2 linked regions of the Methylosarcina fibrata AML-C10 genome follow. The main gene of each other region encodes a partner of the protein of the gene in region 2 in a complex. Links are inferred from orthologs where the notes say so. Each region holds a gene or a part of one and is shown on either strand. Other genes may lie near its edges. The genes, in order: secY and secA.

What was found.
Region 1: the proteins of secA (region 2) and secY are in contact, whole or in part, in a crystal structure (PDB 3DIN), measured with the Thermotoga maritima proteins. The link is inferred for Methylosarcina fibrata AML-C10 from one-to-one orthologs. Residues at the interface, in WP_004082002.1 of Thermotoga maritima: Glu261, Ala262, Arg263, Lys300, Ala301, Arg302, Thr303, Ile304, Ile305, Leu323, Tyr324, Asp325, Pro326, Val329, Ser330, Tyr333, Ile336, Lys340, Phe345, Val349, Glu363, Phe364, Tyr374, Ser375, Gly376, Gly377, Glu393, Ile395, Thr482, Ser483; in WP_004081795.1 of Thermotoga maritima: Glu108, Gly109, Glu110, Glu111, Ala236, Glu237, Arg238, Arg239, Ile240, Thr241, Ile242, Gln243, Tyr244, Ala245, Arg246, Arg247, Val248, Thr249, Gly250, Arg251, Arg252, Val253, Tyr254, Gly256, Ala257, Ser258, Thr259, Tyr260, Leu261, Pro262.

Annotation. Positions count from the first base shown.
Region 1 is NZ_KB889965.1:4,375,016-4,382,744, forward strand. What follows is about bases 4,567-7,433. They hold secY (preprotein translocase subunit SecY), read left to right. Parts: upstream 4,567-5,282; coding sequence 5,283-6,584; downstream 6,585-7,433. Other genes in these bases: rpsE (30S ribosomal protein S5), read left to right, coding at 4,567-4,636; rpmD (50S ribosomal protein L30), read left to right, coding at 4,642-4,827; rplO (50S ribosomal protein L15), read left to right, coding at 4,827-5,261; rpmJ (50S ribosomal protein L36), read left to right, coding at 6,610-6,723; rpsM (30S ribosomal protein S13), read left to right, coding at 6,803-7,159. In the rest of the region: rpsC (30S ribosomal protein S3), read left to right, coding at 1-294; rplP (50S ribosomal protein L16), read left to right, coding at 311-724; rpmC (50S ribosomal protein L29), read left to right, coding at 724-915; rpsQ (30S ribosomal protein S17), read left to right, coding at 918-1,181; rplN (50S ribosomal protein L14), read left to right, coding at 1,214-1,582; rplX (50S ribosomal protein L24), read left to right, coding at 1,598-1,915; rplE (50S ribosomal protein L5), read left to right, coding at 1,927-2,466; rpsN (30S ribosomal protein S14), read left to right, coding at 2,480-2,785; rpsH (30S ribosomal protein S8), read left to right, coding at 2,816-3,211; rplF (50S ribosomal protein L6), read left to right, coding at 3,224-3,757; rplR (50S ribosomal protein L18), read left to right, coding at 3,767-4,120; more of rpsE, read left to right, coding at 4,130-4,566; more of rpsK, read left to right, coding at 7,434-7,572; rpsD (30S ribosomal protein S4), read left to right, coding at 7,591-7,729. UniProt on the Escherichia coli protein: The central subunit of the protein translocation channel SecYEG. Consists of two halves formed by TMs 1-5 and 6-10.
Region 2 is NZ_KB889965.1:4,077,861-4,085,969, forward strand. Bases 2,485-5,731 are described here. They hold secA (preprotein translocase subunit SecA), read left to right. Parts: upstream 2,485-2,810; coding sequence 2,811-5,531; downstream 5,532-5,731. Outside these bases: A3OW_RS0119225 (sigma-54 interaction domain-containing protein), read right to left, coding at 1-899; A3OW_RS0119230 (sulfite exporter TauE/SafE family protein), read right to left, coding at 896-1,639; pyrF (orotidine-5'-phosphate decarboxylase), read right to left, coding at 1,721-2,452; A3OW_RS0119255 (DHA2 family efflux MFS transporter permease subunit), read right to left, coding at 5,751-7,358; A3OW_RS0119260 (HlyD family secretion protein), read right to left, coding at 7,365-8,109. UniProt on the Escherichia coli protein: Required for protein export, interacts with the SecYEG preprotein conducting channel.

The sequences.
Region 1 (7,729 bases), 300 kb from region 2 along the record:
CGGATCATGTACCGCAGAGCCATGAAGCGGGCCGTGACCAATACCATGCGATTAGGGGCGGAAGGCATCAAAATCAACGTCGGCGGTCGTTTGAATGGCGCCGAAATTGCCCGCAGCGAGTGGTACAGAGAAGGCCGCGTTCCTCTGCACACGTTAAGAGCCGATATCGATTACGCCACGGCTGAAGCAAAAACCACCTATGGAATTATCGGCATCAAGGTGTGGATATTCAAGGGTGAAGTATTCGATATGGATGCGCATGTTGCATCGATAAATTCTGAAACCAAAAAATAGTTGAAGGGATAAGACAATGCTTCAACCAAAAAGAACCAAATTCCGTAAGCAGCACAAAGGCAGAAACAACGGTATCGCCGTGCGTGGATCCTCCGTCAGTTTCGGAGAATACGGCTTGAAAGCCGTTTCCCGTGGCAGATTGACGGCGCGCCAAATAGAGTCGGCGCGTAGAACCATTACTCGTCACGTTAAGCGGGGCGGAAAAATATGGATCCGAATCTTTCCGGACAAGCCGATTACGAAAAAACCTTTAGAAGTTCGTATGGGAAAAGGCAAAGGTAGTGTAGAATACTGGGTTGCTCAAGTAAGGCCGGGTGCCATGTTGTATGAAATTCAGGGTGTCAGTGAAGAATTGGCGCGCGAAGCGTTTACTTTAGCAGCGGCAAAATTACCTTTGAAAACAATGTTTACTGCGCGGACCATAATGTAATGAAAGCAAGTGAATTACGCCAAAAAAGTAAAGACGACCTGGGGAGGCTGTTGCTCGAGTTATCCCGGGAACGCTTTAATTTGAGAATGCAAAAAAGTACCGGACAGTTGGCTAAGCCTGCTGAAATTAAAAGGGTGAGACGCGACATCGCGAGAATTTTAACCGTTATGAATGAAAAGACGGGCGGCTAACGATGACTGAGAATGTAAGCAAAATCCGGACAATCAACGGAAAAGTAGTCAGCAACAAGATGGATAAGACCATTACTGTTCTGGTCGAGCGCGTGGTCAAGCACCCGGTGTATGGAAAATACGTTAAACGCTCCACCAAGCTGATGGCACATGATGAAAACAATATCTGCCAGGAAGGCGACATTGTGGCCATTACCTCTTGCCGGCCGTTGTCCAAAAACAAAACTTTCAAACTTGTTGAAGTTTTGGAAAGTGCCGGCAAATAAATTGAGCTCTATCTAAAAATTAGGAAACAATCATGATTCAGATGCAAACTAGCCTTGACGTCGCCGATAATAGTGGCGCAAAAAAGGTCATGTGTATCAAAGTATTAGGTGGTTCGCACAGACGCTATGCGAACATCGGCGACATCATTAAAGTCAGCATCAAGGATGCAATACCTCGCGGACGCGTAAAAAAAGGCGAAGTGTACAACGCCCTGGTTGTCAGAACCAGCAAAGGCGTTCGCCGTCCGGACGGTTCCGTCATTCGTTTCGACGGCAATGCGGCAGTGATACTGAACAACAATCTGCAGCCGCTCGGTACCCGTATCTTTGGCCCGGTAACCCGTGAGTTGAGAGGTGAGAAATTCATGAAAATCATCTCGCTGGCTCCAGAAGTTCTGTAAGGTTAGGTGACGAACATGCAAAAGATTAGAAAAGGCGATGACGTCATTGTCCGCACCGGTAAAGACAAAGGTAAAAGCGGTCGAGTCACCAAGGTATTGAAAGACGGCATGGTTGTGGTTGAAGGCATCAATCAGGTCAAAAAGAATCAGAAACCGAATCCTAATAAAGGCGTGTCCGGCGGTATCATCACCAAAGACATGCCTATCAATATTTCCAATATCGGATTGTATAATCCTGCAACTAAAAAGGCGGACCGCGTTGGCTTCAAGTTTCTGGAAGACGGCAAGAAAGTCAGATATTTCAAATCAACAAAAGAAGTTGTTGATGTTTAAGGTATAAGATCATGGCTAGACTGGAAACTGAATACAAAGAAAAAATACTGCCCGCACTGGTTAAGCAATTTGGCTATAAATCGGTCATGCAGGCTCCGAAAATCACTAAAATCACGCTGAACATGGGCGTGGGCGGTGCTGTTGCCGATAAAAAAATTCTGCAATCCGCGCTTTCCGACATGGAAAAAATCTCGGGTCAGAAACCGATCGTCACGCTGGCGAGAAAGTCCATCGCAGGATTTAAAATACGCGACGACATGCCGATCGGTTGCAAGGTGACTCTGCGCAGCGACAGAATGTACGAATTTCTCGATCGACTGATCAATATCGCCATTCCCCGGATCCGGGACTTCAGGGGATTGAACTCCAAAAGCTTCGACGGTCGGGGCAATTATTCTATGGGTGTCAAAGAGCAAATCATTTTTCCTGAAATTGATTATGACAAGATTGACGCTTTGCGTGGCATGGATATTACGATTACGACAACCGCTCAAACCAATGAGGAAGGCTTGGCGTTGTTGAGATTGTTCAATTTTCCATTTAAGAATTAAAGAGCGTTTTGTTATGGCAAAAAAGTCAATGGTTGCGCGTGAAGTCAAGCGTAAAAAATTAGTACAGAAATATGAAGCGAAACGGAAAGCTCTGAAAGAAATTATCAGAAGTCCGAAATCGACATTCGAAGATAAGGAATCGGCTCAGATACAACTCCAAAAATTACCGAGAGATTCCAGCGGGGCCCGAATCCGGAATCGTTGCAGCTTGACCGGCCGCCCGCATGGTTTCTACCGCAAGTTCGGGCTTAGCCGCAATAAGCTGAGAGAAGCGACCATGCGCGGCGATGTTCCCGGCGTGGTCAAGGCGAGCTGGTAAGGTCCGTGGATCAAGTTTGGAGATATTAAAATGAGTATGACAGACCCGATAGCAGACATGCTGACCCGAATTCGGAATGGTCAGGCTGCTAGGAAAAAGTTTATAAAACAACCCTCTTCAAAGCTTAAGGTATCTATAGCCAGAGTTTTGAAAGAAGAGGGATACATTACCGATTTCAGCACAGAAACGATCGGTAACCATACCGAGATGACGATCGAATTGAAATATTACAAGGGCGCGCCCGTCATCGAAAGCATAAAAAGAATTAGTAGACCCGGTTTACGTATTTATAAATCTAAAGACGAATTGCCAAAAGTGCTTGGCGGCTTAGGGATTGCTATTGTATCAACATCTAACGGTGTAATGACTGATAGGTCCGCGCGCGCGATCGGGCACGGCGGCGAAGTTATTTGCACGGTTTGTTAACATAGGTGTGTTATGTCAAGAATTGCTAAAGCCCCAGTTGCCATTCCAAGTGGCGTCGACGTCAAGCTCGATGGCAATACGATGACCGTAAAAGGAAGTAAAGGTCAGCTATCTTTCAATTTCAATTCGGCAATCCGCATGGAAGTTGCAAATAATACGATCCAGATGCAATGGAACAAGGACGATAAAAATGCAACTTCGCAAGCAGGGACTGCAAGAGCCATCGTCAACAACATGGTGACCGGGGTTTCGGCCGGATACGAAAAAAAATTGTCGTTGGTAGGCGTCGGTTACCGTGCTCAGGCCAAGGATAAAAATCTGAATCTTGCGCTCGGATTTTCTCATCCGATCGATTTCGAAGTGCCGGCCGGCATTACTGTTGAAACGCCAAGCCAAACCGAAATAGTGGTCAAAGGCAGTGACAAACAGTTGGTGGGAGAGATTGCGGCCAAAATCAGATCCTATCGTCCACCGGAGCCTTATAAAGGCAAGGGCGTTCGTTATGCCGATGAACATGTGGCAAGAAAAGAAGCTAAGAAGAAGTAAGGTGGCGTGATGGATAAGAAACAGGCTCGTTTAAAACGCGCAATAAAATTGCGCAGTAAAATTAAAAAGATAGGCGCAACCAGGCTGTCGATTCATAAATCCGGCCAACATATTTATGCGCAAGTAATCAGCGACGACGGAAGAAGTACTTTGGCTAGTGCATCCACTACCCAGGCGGATATCAAGGCTTCCTTGAAAAGTACCAGCAACATGGAAGCGGCTGCCGAAGTTGGAAAAATAATAGCGCAACGGGCATTGGCCGCCGGTATTACCGAAGTGGCTTTTGACCGTTCCGGATTTAAGTATCATGGCCGCGTGAAAGCATTAGCCGATGCCGCTCGTGAAGCCGGTTTGAAATTTTAGGGGAATAATATGGCTACAGCACCTGCTCAAGGCAGCACTGACGGTCTGCAAGAAAAATTAGTATCAGTACGGCGCGTTGCAAAAGTTGTAAAAGGCGGTAGAGTATTCGGCTTCACGGCGTTGACCGTGGTGGGAGACGGCGAAGGACGCGTCGGCTACGGGGTGAGCAAGGCTCGGGAAGTTCCGATCGCCATCCAGAAATCACTGGAGCAAGCCCGGAAAAACATGCGCAAGGTTTCACTGAAGGGCGATACCTTGCAGTATCCCATTATGGATTCCACGGGCGCAGCAAAAGTATACATGCAGCCTGCCTCCGAAGGTACCGGCATTATTGCCGGTGGCGCGATGAGAGCGGTATTCGAAGTGGTTGGCGTTCACAACGTGTTGGCGAAGTGCATCGGCACCAGCAATCCGATCAATGTGGTTCGAGCCACGATCAATGGTTTGACTCGCATGCATAATGCCAATCAGATAGCCGCAAAACGCGGTTTGTCGGTAGAAAAGATCCTCGGGTAGTTAATATGTCGAGCAATAAATTGAGCGTAACGATGATTAAGAGCAAGTTTGGCAGGTTGCCGAGCCACCAGGCCTGCTTGCACGGGTTGGGATTGAAAAAAATCAATCAGACCGTTGAAGTACTCAATACCCCGGAAAACAGAGGTATGATCAATAAAATATCATACATGCTAAAAGTTGAGGAAAAGTAATGTTTTTAAATACCATTCAGGCGAGTGAAGGATCGCGCAAGAAAGCGAAGCGAGTTGGTCGCGGAATAGGTTGCACCCTTGGAAAAACTTGCGGAAGAGGCCATAAAGGTCAAAAGGCAAGAGCGGGCGGGTTCCATAAAGTCGGATTTGAAGGCGGTCAGATGCCTTTGCAACGGCGATTGCCTAAAATCGGTTTCAAATCCCGGAAAAGCATGTACAGTGCCGAAGTCAGACTGAGCGAACTTAACTCATTGTCTGTTGATGTGATCGACTTGAAGGCTTTGATTGAACATAACGTAGTTCCTGCTTTTACAAAAACAGTGAAAGTCATCAAATCCGGCGAGCTTAACAAAGCGATTACCGTTAAAGGCATCAAGGTAACCGGTGGCGCTAAACAATCCATCGAGTCCGTTGGCGGCAAAGTCGAGGTCTAAGTGAGCGCATCACCCAACCAAATAGCAAACAAACCTGCGGGCTTGTCTGAATTAAAATCGAGATTGCTTTTCGTGCTGGGGGCGTTGTTCGTCTACCGGGTCGGAGCTCATATTCCGGTTCCGGGTATCGATCCTAAGGCCCTGGCTGCTATGTTCGAACAACAGAGCGGTTCAATCTTGGATATGTTCAACATGTTTTCGGGCGGCGCCTTGATGCGGTTGAGTTTATTTGCTCTTGGGATCATGCCTTATATTTCGGCGTCAATTATCATGCAATTGATGACCGTGGTCATTCCGGCCATGGAGCAGATAAAAAAGGAAGGCGAATCCGGCAGGCGCAAGATATCGCAATATACCCGATACGGCACCGTCGTGCTGGCTTCGTTTCAAGCCGTCGGCATTTCGTTGGCTCTGCAGAACCAGAGCGCCGGAGGGATGCCGGTAGTCTTGCATCCGGGTATCGGATTCATTGCAATTACCGCCATTACTTTGGTTACCGGCACGGTTTTCCTGATGTGGTTAGGCGAGCAGGTGACCGAACGCGGTATCGGTAACGGAATCTCCCTTATCATCTTTTCCGGTATCGTGTCGGGCTTGCCAAGAGCCATCGGAGGCACGCTGGAACTGGCGAGAACCGGGGAAATGAACGGCGGTTTCATCATTCTGCTGTTTCTGATTTCCATATCGGTAACCGCTCTGGTGGTTTTCGTGGAGAGAGGACAAAGAAGGATAATCATCAATTATCCTAAAAGACAACAAGGACGTAAAATGTATGCTGGACAAAACAGTTTTCTGCCTTTGAAACTCAATATGGCGGGAGTCATTCCGCCCATTTTTGCGTCGAGCATCATATTGTTTCCTGCAACGGTCGCTGGCTGGTTCGGTAATACCGAAGGTCTGTATTGGCTGCGGGACGTGGCTACCATGCTGTCGCCCGGTCAGCCGGTTTATGTGATGTTGTACGCAACAGCGATCATTTTCTTTTGTTTTTTCTATACCGCTTTGGTTTTCAATTCCAAAGAAACTGCAGAAAACTTAAAAAAATCCGGTGCTTTTCTGCCCGGGATTCGTCCCGGTATCCAGACCAGTGCTTATATAGATAAAGTAATGACCCGGTTAACGTTGATCGGTGCGTTCTATATTACGCTGGTGTGTTTGTTGCCTGAATTTCTGATCGTTTACTGGAATGTTCCTTTTTATTTTGGTGGAACCTCCTTGTTAATCATTGTTGTGGTGGTCATGGATTTCATTTCACAAATGCAAACTCACGTGATGTCGCATCAATACGAAGGATTAATGAAAAAGGCTAATTTAAAGAAATAATTATTGAACAATTGTGGAGTCGGTTATGAAAGTTCGTGCTTCGGTTAAAAAAATATGCAGAAATTGCAAAATCGTAAAAAGAAACGGGATTGTTAGAGTCATCTGTGAAGACGGTACTCATAAACAAAGACAAGGTTAAAAATTTGTTGTGCCGAAATTATCGCAGTGCTATAATTCGGCGCTTAACTACAGTATATACAACTCAGGGGAATATCTAGATGGCGCGTATTGCCGGGATAAATATACCAGATCATAAGCATGCCGTTATTGCCTTAACAGCTATTTATGGGATTGGGCGTCAGACAGCAAATAATATTTGCGTTGAAGCCGGAATAACACCTTCAGTGAAAATTAAAGAACTTACTGAAGAACAGTTGGAAACTATTCGTAATATAGTTTCGAAGATGACCGTGGAAGGTGATCTTCGCCGTGAAGTTTCAATGAATATTAAGCGTTTGATGGACCTCGGTTGCTATCGCGGCATAAGACATCGCCGGGGGTTGCCGTTAAGAGGGCAGAGAACGCGAACCAATGCCCGCACACGCAAAGGTCCTCGTAAACCGATCAAAAAATAAGATATTCTCCTTAAGAGGTTGATGAAATGGCTAGTCCAAATCGTTCCAGAAAACGTATCAAGAAAGAAGTGGCTGATGGCGTCGTCCATGTACATGCCTCATTTAACAATACAATAATTACCATTACAGATAGAAAAGGAAATACCTTGTCCTGGGCGACCTCGGGCGGTTCGGGGTTCCGTGGCTCGAGAAAGAGTACGCCTTTTGCCGCGCAGGTGGCGGCTGAAAAAGCGGGAGTCGTTGCGCAGGAATACGGCATGAAAAACCTGGACGTTATGATCAAAGGCCCGGGTCCGGGTCGTGAGTCGGCAGTGCGTTCATTGAACAATCTGGGGTTCAAAATTAACAATATCATTGACGTGACGCCCATTCCGCATAACGGATGCCGTCCTCCCAAGAAACGCCGCGTATAGGAATCTGGAGTAGTAATTATGGCAAGATATCTAGGACCTACCTGTAAATTAAGCCGCAGAGAGGGAACCGATTTATTTTTAAAAAGCCGGGGTAAATCTTTAGAAAACAAGTGCAAGCTTGATCAAAGACCGGGACAACATGGCACCAAGCGTACCA
Region 2 (8,109 bases):
CCCAACAGCCGCGCCGATTTGCTGCGATTGCCGTTGGTGCGGTTCAGCGCCTGATGGATCAAATCGGCTTCGAGCGAATCCAGTTGCAAACCGGTTTCCGGCAACGTGAATCCGGTAGGTTTCTGGCTGCTGCGGATCTGGCTGATTTCCAGCGGCAGATTTTCCGGCTCGATGGTCCTGCCGGCCAGCAAAATGCAGAGTCTTTCGCACAGATTCCTGAGTTCCCGCACATTGCCGGGCCAGTGGTAGGCTTTCAGGGCTCTGATGGCGAGCTTGCTGAACTGGGGCGGTGTAATGTCGTAGGTCTTTTCGAACAGACCCAAGAAATGTTTGATCAGATGCTCGATGTCTTCGGTTCGTTGCGACAGAGGCGGCAACTCCAACGGCACGACGTTCAAACGGAAGTAAAGGTCCTGTCTGAAACCGCCGGCGGCAATCTGTTCGGTCAGATCGGCGTTGGTGGCCGCAATAATCCGGACGTTGACTTTATAAGGCTTGGTGTCGCCTACGGCAAGGCATTCTCCGGAGTCCAGAAAGCGCAGCAATTTCGCCTGAATGGACACCGGCAGGGAGTTGATTTCGTCCAGAAACAGAGTGCCGCCGTCGGCTGCCTGAAGAAGCCCCTGGGCATTGGCGCTGGCGCCGGTAAACGCGCCTTTCCTATGCCCGAATAATTCAGATTCGATCAGGCTTTCGGGCAGGGCGGCGCAATTCAGGGTAATGTAGGGTTGAGACGCCCTCGGGCTGGCTTGCTGAATGGCGGAAGCAAGAACTTCCTTTCCGGTTCCGGTTTCGCCTTTCAGTAATATTGTCACATCCGTAGCCGCTGCAATTTTGGCGCTACGAATTAAGGAATCCAATGCAGGAGATTGACCGATGATCGAATTGAAATGATTCATAGTGTGCTCTCTTTATGAATTGCTGTGTGATTAGTGAAAGCCAACGGGTTAAGCCACGGCAACGCGGAAAACAGCGCAAGTACGATCATGAACAAACCGATGGCTTGTTTGAACCGTTGCAGCCGCGATAACCTGGTCAATATTCCGGTCATTATACCTACGCCCATGACCGCCGGTAAAGTTCCCAGCCCAAAAAAAAGCATCGTGGAAGCGCTCCGGGCAGGGTTTCCGGTGACGGCGGCTAGCGCCAAGGCTGCGTAGACCAGGCCGCACGGCAGCCAGCCCCAAACCATGCCGAACAGAAAGGCCTGGGTCCGGCTTTGTACCGGAATAAGCTTGCGGCCGTACGGCTCCAGCAATTTCCAGAAATGCCTGCCGGCTTTTTCGATGTAGGCAAAACGTGGAAACCAGCCGGCGATATAGAGGCCGGCGCCCGCCATAATGGCCGAGGACAGGATTTGCAGCACCCGGTAGCCGTCGATTTTTCCCATCGGCATCGAGACCAGGGAACCGACGAGTCCGGCCAGCGCGCCGGCCAGGGTATAACTGACGATGCGCCCGAAATTGTAATTGAATACGTAAGACAACAAACGACATTTGCTGCCGCGTATCTCCGGGCTTAGGCTTAGCGTCAGCGTGCCGATGATAGAGCCGCACATGCCGATGCAGTGAACGCTGCTGAACAGCCCCATCAGAAAGGAAACCAGATAAGAAGTGGTAAATGCGGGATCAAATGCCATAGCCGGCCAACATTAACACAGTGAAGGATGATGGCCCACCGGTTGAAGGCAGCGTTCGGCTTGCCGTTTCTGTCGAGCGGATCATCGGGATGGAAATTGAGCCTGGATTTGCTCCTGCATGATTTCGGCCATCCGTTTGGGATCGGCGGCGTCGCGTATCGGCCGTCCGACTACGATGTAATCGGCGCCGTTTTGAAAGGCCGTTTCCACGGTGGCGACCCGTTTTTGGTCGTCCTCTTCCCGGTTGTCGACCGGCCGGATGCCGGGAGTAATGATCAGCAGGCGCTGTCCGAGTTCGGCGCGTATCATCGGCGCTTCCAGTCCCGACGAGACGATCCCGTCGCAGCCGATCTGCAGGGCCCGCCGGGCCCGGGACAAAACCAGATCCCGGACGTCGCACTGAAAACCCAGATCGTTGAGGTCGCCCCGGTCCAGGCTGGTCAGCGCGGTGACCGCCAGGACTTTCAGCGATCCTTTGCTGGCCGCGGCCGCTTCCATAATGGCGTCGTTGCCGTGAATGGTGGCGAAATCCACCCCTTTGTTGCTCAAGGCCTTGATCGCGCGCCCGACGGTGGCGGGCACGTCGAAAAACTTGAGGTCGACGAAGACTTTTTTACGGCGCTCCTTGAGCCATTCGATAAAGCCGAAATAATCGCCGGACATGAACAGCTCCATGCCTACTTTATAAAACGTCACCGAGTCGTCCAGCTCCCGGACCAGATCCTGCGCCTCGGCAATGCTCGGCAGATCCAGCGCCATGATGAGCCGTTCGCGAACGGGGATGGGTTTGTCGGATAGCAGTGAGGTCGGCATGTCGATGCAGTGTGGGTTGAAGTTAATGAAACAGGTCCGGCATTAAATTTTGTAACTATTCAGCGGTATTCGTAGGAGCGACGCCAGTCGCGATTTGGGCGGTGATTATCGCGACTGGCGTCGCTCCTACAGTTGGTTTTCCTTACTTTGAAACCACTTATAAACAAGCCAGTGATTTCCGCTGAATAGTTACTAAATTTTTTAAACAGGCATGATAGCCACCTCCCCGCCGATTGTCCAATCCTGCATCAGGAAAAGAGCGGCACGGGCGGACAGCCTATGCCGTTTTATCTGTAACAAAAAATTTAGAAAGTATATAATTGCAATTTTTGTCACTTTTTATTACCGGAAGAAACGAATGCTGGGTAAGCTGGTTAGATTTGTTGTAGGGAGTCGGAACGACAGACTCATAAAGAAGAAAAGGAAGGTGGTCAAAAAGATCAACGCCTTGGCTTCTCAATATGAAAAATTATCGGATGACGCCTTAAAAGCAAAAACTCGGGAGTTTCGCGAGCGTCTGGCGCAGGGTGAAAAACTCGACAACCTTCTGCCGGAAGCTTTCGCAACGGTCCGGGAAGCCTCGACCCGAGTTTTCGGCATGCGCCATTTCGACGTCCAGTTGATCGGCGGCATGATCCTGCACGAAGGCAAGATCGCCGAAATGAAAACCGGCGAAGGCAAAACCCTGATGGCGACCCTGGCGGCCTATCTGAACGCCCTGCCGGGCCGCGGCGTGCACGTGGTGACGGTCAACGATTATCTGGCCAAACGCGATTCCGAATGGATGGGCCGATTGTATTCCTTTCTGGGCATGACCACCGGCGTCATTATCAGCCAGTTGGACCAGGAGGCGAGGCGTGAGGCTTATGCGGCGGACATCACCTACGGCACCAACAACGAGTTCGGTTTCGACTACCTGCGCGACAACATGGCGTTCAGCCTCGATCAGAAAGTCCAGCGAGAGCTGAGCTTCGCCATCGTCGACGAGGTGGACTCGATCCTGATCGACGAAGCGAGAACGCCGCTGATCATTTCGGGGCCGACCGAAGAAAATTCCGAAATCTACGTCAAGGCCAACGCGATCATTCCTTTCCTGACCCGGCAGGAAAAAGAGGAAGAGCCCGGCGACTACACGGTCGATGAAAAAACCCGCCAGGTCTATCTGACCGAGGAAGGCCATGAACGGGTTGAGCGGCTGATGGTCGAGCACGGGCTGATGGTCGAAGGCACCAGCCTTTACGATGCTTCCAATATCCGGCTGATGCACTACCTGAGCGCATCCCTCAGAGCGCACGCCCTGTTCAAGCGCGACGTCGATTATATCGTCGCCAACAATCAGGTCGTCATCGTCGACGAGTTCACCGGACGCGTGATGCCCGGCCGCCGCTGGTCCGAAGGCTTGCATCAGGCGATCGAAGCGAAAGAGCGCGTTACCATTCAGAACGAAAACCAGACCCTGGCGTCGATTACCTTTCAGAATTATTTCCGCCTGTACCACAAGCTGTCCGGCATGACCGGCACGGCCGACACCGAAGCGTTCGAGTTGAACAAAATCTACGGCCTCGAAGTCGTCGTGATTCCGACCCATCGGCCGATGATCCGGAAAGATCTGGGCGATGTGGTGTTTCTGACGACGGACGAGAAATACAATGCCGTCGCCAACGACATCAAGGAGTGCGTCCAGAGAAATCAGCCGGTCCTGGTGGGAACGACGTCGATCGAAAATTCGGAGCGGCTCTCCGCCCTGCTGAAAAAACTGGGCATCCGGCACGAAGTGCTGAACGCCAAGCAGCACGAGCGCGAAGCCCACATCGTCGAGCAGGCCGGCCAGCCCGGCGCGGTCACGATCGCGACGAACATGGCCGGCCGGGGGACCGACATCGTTCTCGGGGGAAACCTGGAAGCCGAACTGAAGGCGTTGGGGCCCGACGCCACCGACGAGGAAAAAGAAAAAGTGCGCGGCGCCTGGCTGGACCGGCACAACCAGGTCATCGCCAGCGGCGGTTTGCATGTGATCGGCTCGGAGCGGCACGAATCCCGCCGTATCGACAACCAGCTCAGAGGCCGCTCCGGCCGTCAGGGCGATCCGGGCTCTTCCCGCTTTTATCTGTCGCTGCAGGACGATCTGATGCGGATTTTCGCATCGGACCGCGTCGCCGGCCTGATGCAGAAGCTGGGCATGGGCAACGGCGAAGCGATCGAACATCCCTGGGTGACGCGCGCCATCGAAAACGCCCAGCGCAAGGTCGAGGCCCGCAACTTCGATATCCGTAAAGAAATCCTCGCGTACGACGACGTCGCCAACGATCAGCGCAAGGTGATCTATGCCCAGCGCAACGAACTGATGGCGGCGAGGGAAATTTCCGACATCATCACCGCGATACGCAAGGACGTGGTCAACAACGTCATTACCCAGTACATTCCGCCCAAAACGATGGAGGAGCAGTGGGATATCAAAGGGCTTGAAGAGCATATTCAGCAGGAATTCAATGTCGAAATCCCTATCCGGAAAATGCTCGACGAAGACCATGCCCTGCAGGAAGAGGCGCTGCGCCAGCGTATAGTCGATATTCTGGAACAAAACCACAAGGACAAGGAAAAACAGATTACCAAGGAAGTCCTGCAACACTTCGAGAAATCGGTCATGCTGCAGGTGCTCGACAACAGTTGGAAAGAGCATCTGGCGGCGATGGATTATCTGCGCCAGGGCATCCACTTCAGAGGCTACGCGCAAAAGGATCCGAAGCAGGAATACAAGCGCGAATCCTTCGAAATGTTTACCCAGTTGCTCGAGCACATCAAATACGAAGTCGTCGGCATCCTGTTCAAGGTTCAGGTCCGGCAGGAGGAGGATGTGCAGGCGATCGATGCGCAAAGACAGGCGCAGGCGCCCAAGGAACTGCATTTCGAACACGCCGAGGCGCCGGGGTTGGAAGAAGAACCGATGCCGCCGGGACCTGCCCGGGAAGAGCCGGCAGCGCAGCCTTTTGTCCGCTACGGCAATAAAATCGGCCGCAACGATCCCTGCCCGTGCGGCTCGGGAAAGAAATACAAACAGTGCCACGGCAAATTGAGTTAAGGCCGGCACGGCGGCCGGGGTCTGGATGTCGGGGTTCGACATCGGGCCGGTCAAGGCCAAGGCTGCCGATACCCGGGCAATCGCAGGTAGGGGCGAATTTATTCGCCCGGATCATGCACCGGAGGTGCATCGGGCTTCCATGCACTCGCCGATTGAGAGCGTTCCGGCAAGTGTACTGCCGTCAGCGATTCCGGAATAGCCCGCTCTGCCGCCTCGATCTCAATGCCCGCCGCCCGGATCCTCTCCGGCCGATACTTTTCTTACCCACGGCATCAGCAGCAGGGCGGCGAAAAACACCAGGCCGAGAATATGAAACAGCGTATTGAGCGTTAGGACTTCGGCTTCGCGCATGGCCAGTCCGTAAAGCTGCTTCAGCGCCGCCAGCTCAGGGTCCGGGGACGACGACGCGATCAGGTGCTGTTTCATGCCCGACAGAAAAGCCTGGGCTTCGGCCGATCCTCCCGTCACTTTCTCGCGCAGTACCGCGTAATTGCCTTTGTTGAGTTGTATCATCAGGGTATTGGCGACCGCCAGGCCGATCGCGCCGCCCAGATTACGCATCAGATTGTAGAGCCCGCTGGCGTTTTTGACTTCCTCCGCAGGCAAAGTGCCTAGCGCCAGCGAATTGATCGGCAGGAAGCAGAACATCAGGGCAAACCCGCGCACCGCCTGCGGCCAGAAAAACTCCCAGTAGCCGGCTTCGTAAGTCAAGTTGCCGTTCATCCAGGTGCCCAGGCCGTAGAGCAGTAAACCCAGGGCCAGCATCCAGCGGGAGTCCAGGATTTTGGCCATGGGGCCCGCGACAAAGGCCGAGACGAATTGGAACAGTCCGGTCACCATCACGTACTGCCCGATTTGCAGGCTGCTCAGGCCCTTGACGTTGGCCAGGTACACCGGCATCAGATAAATGATGGTGTAAAGCCCAATGCCCAGAATGAAGCTGAAGATACAGCCTACGGCAAAATTCCGGTTCCGGAACGCCCACAGATCGACGATGGGATGCTCGATGGTCAGTTCGCGGTAGAGCATCGCCGTTCCCGAGACCACGGCGATCAAGGCGAAGAAGCCGATCTCGCGGCTTTCGAACCATTGCTCCTTGACGCCTTCCTCCAGCACGAACTGCATGCTGCCCAGAAAAAGCACGATGTACAGGATGCCCCGGAAATCGATTTTGTCCAGGAGATCCCACTCCGGCTCGTCGACCCGGACGAACAGCCAGGTCGACAGGGACACCAGAAGCCCCGGCGCCAGATTGACCAGAAACAGCGCCTTCCAGGAGACCGCGTCGGTCAGATAGCCGCCCAGCACCGGTCCTGCGGTCGGCGCGACCGTGACCACGAGGCCCACGACGATGACCATGGCCGGTTGAAGCCGCGGCGGAAACAGCGTGTAGATCACCGCGAACACCGTCGGAATCATCGCGCCGCCGAACAGCCCCTGCAAAGCCCGGAAAATCACCATCGACGGCAGATTCCAGGCCAGCGCGCAGAACAGGCTCATCAACGTGAATCCGCCGCAGGCCAGAGCAAACAGGTAGCGGGTCGAAAGTGCCCGGGCCAGCCAGCCGGACAGCGGAATAATCACGACTTCCGCGACCAGATAGGCGGTTTGCACCCAGGTGATTTCTTCCCGGGTCGCCGACAGGCCGGCCTGTATCTGTTCCAGCGAGCTGGCCACGATCTGGATGTCCAGAACCGCCATGAAGATGCCGAACACCATGCCGATGAAGCCGATCCATTGCGGAAGACCGAGATGGGAGCCGTTATTTTTCTCAAGGGCAGGCGTTTCCAGAATCAGGTTCGGGGAAGAGGTCTCAAGGGTCTTCATAAAAATTTACCGCACTTTGACCCTGACCGTGGTGGACAGGCCCGGGCGCAGACGGCTTAAGCTGGTGCCGGCCCGGAAGCGAATCTTTACCGGCACGCGCCGAACAATCTTGGTGAAATTGCCGGTCGCGTTTTCCGGCGGCAACAGGCTGAATTCTGAGCCTGAAGCCGGGGCGAAGCTGTCGACCATGCCCGTGAATTGCTGGTCCGGAAGCGCATCGACGCCGATTTCGACGGTCTGCCCCGGTTGCATCCGGGCAATCTGGGTTTCCTTGAAATTAGCTTCGACAAAAATGCCGTCGCTCGGAATCAGATAGGCGAGCACGGTGCCCGGTTGCACCAGTTGCCCGACCTGGACGCTGCGATTGCCGATGACGCCCTCGAACGGCGCGAAAATGCGGGTATTGGCCAGATCGATCCGGGCCAGTTCCAGAGCGGCCAGCGCCGCCTTCAGCCGGGCTTGGGTCTCGGTGATTCTGGCATCCAGCGACGACAGCCGGCTTATTGCTTCCTGTGTTGTGGAAAGATATTTGTCCCGCTCGGCCTTGGCCTGTTTGTAGGCCGATTCCGCCGTGTCCCGGGTTTGAGCCGAGATGGCGCCCTCGGCGGCCAGGTTGCGAAAACGCTGCAAGTCCTTGCCGGATTTTTCGACATTGGCTTCCGAAGCCGCCATATTGGCCTGCTCCTGGCGGATCATCGCACTTTGTGCCTGCTTGTCGGTTTCCAGAGTCGCCATGGTGGCTTTTTCCAGC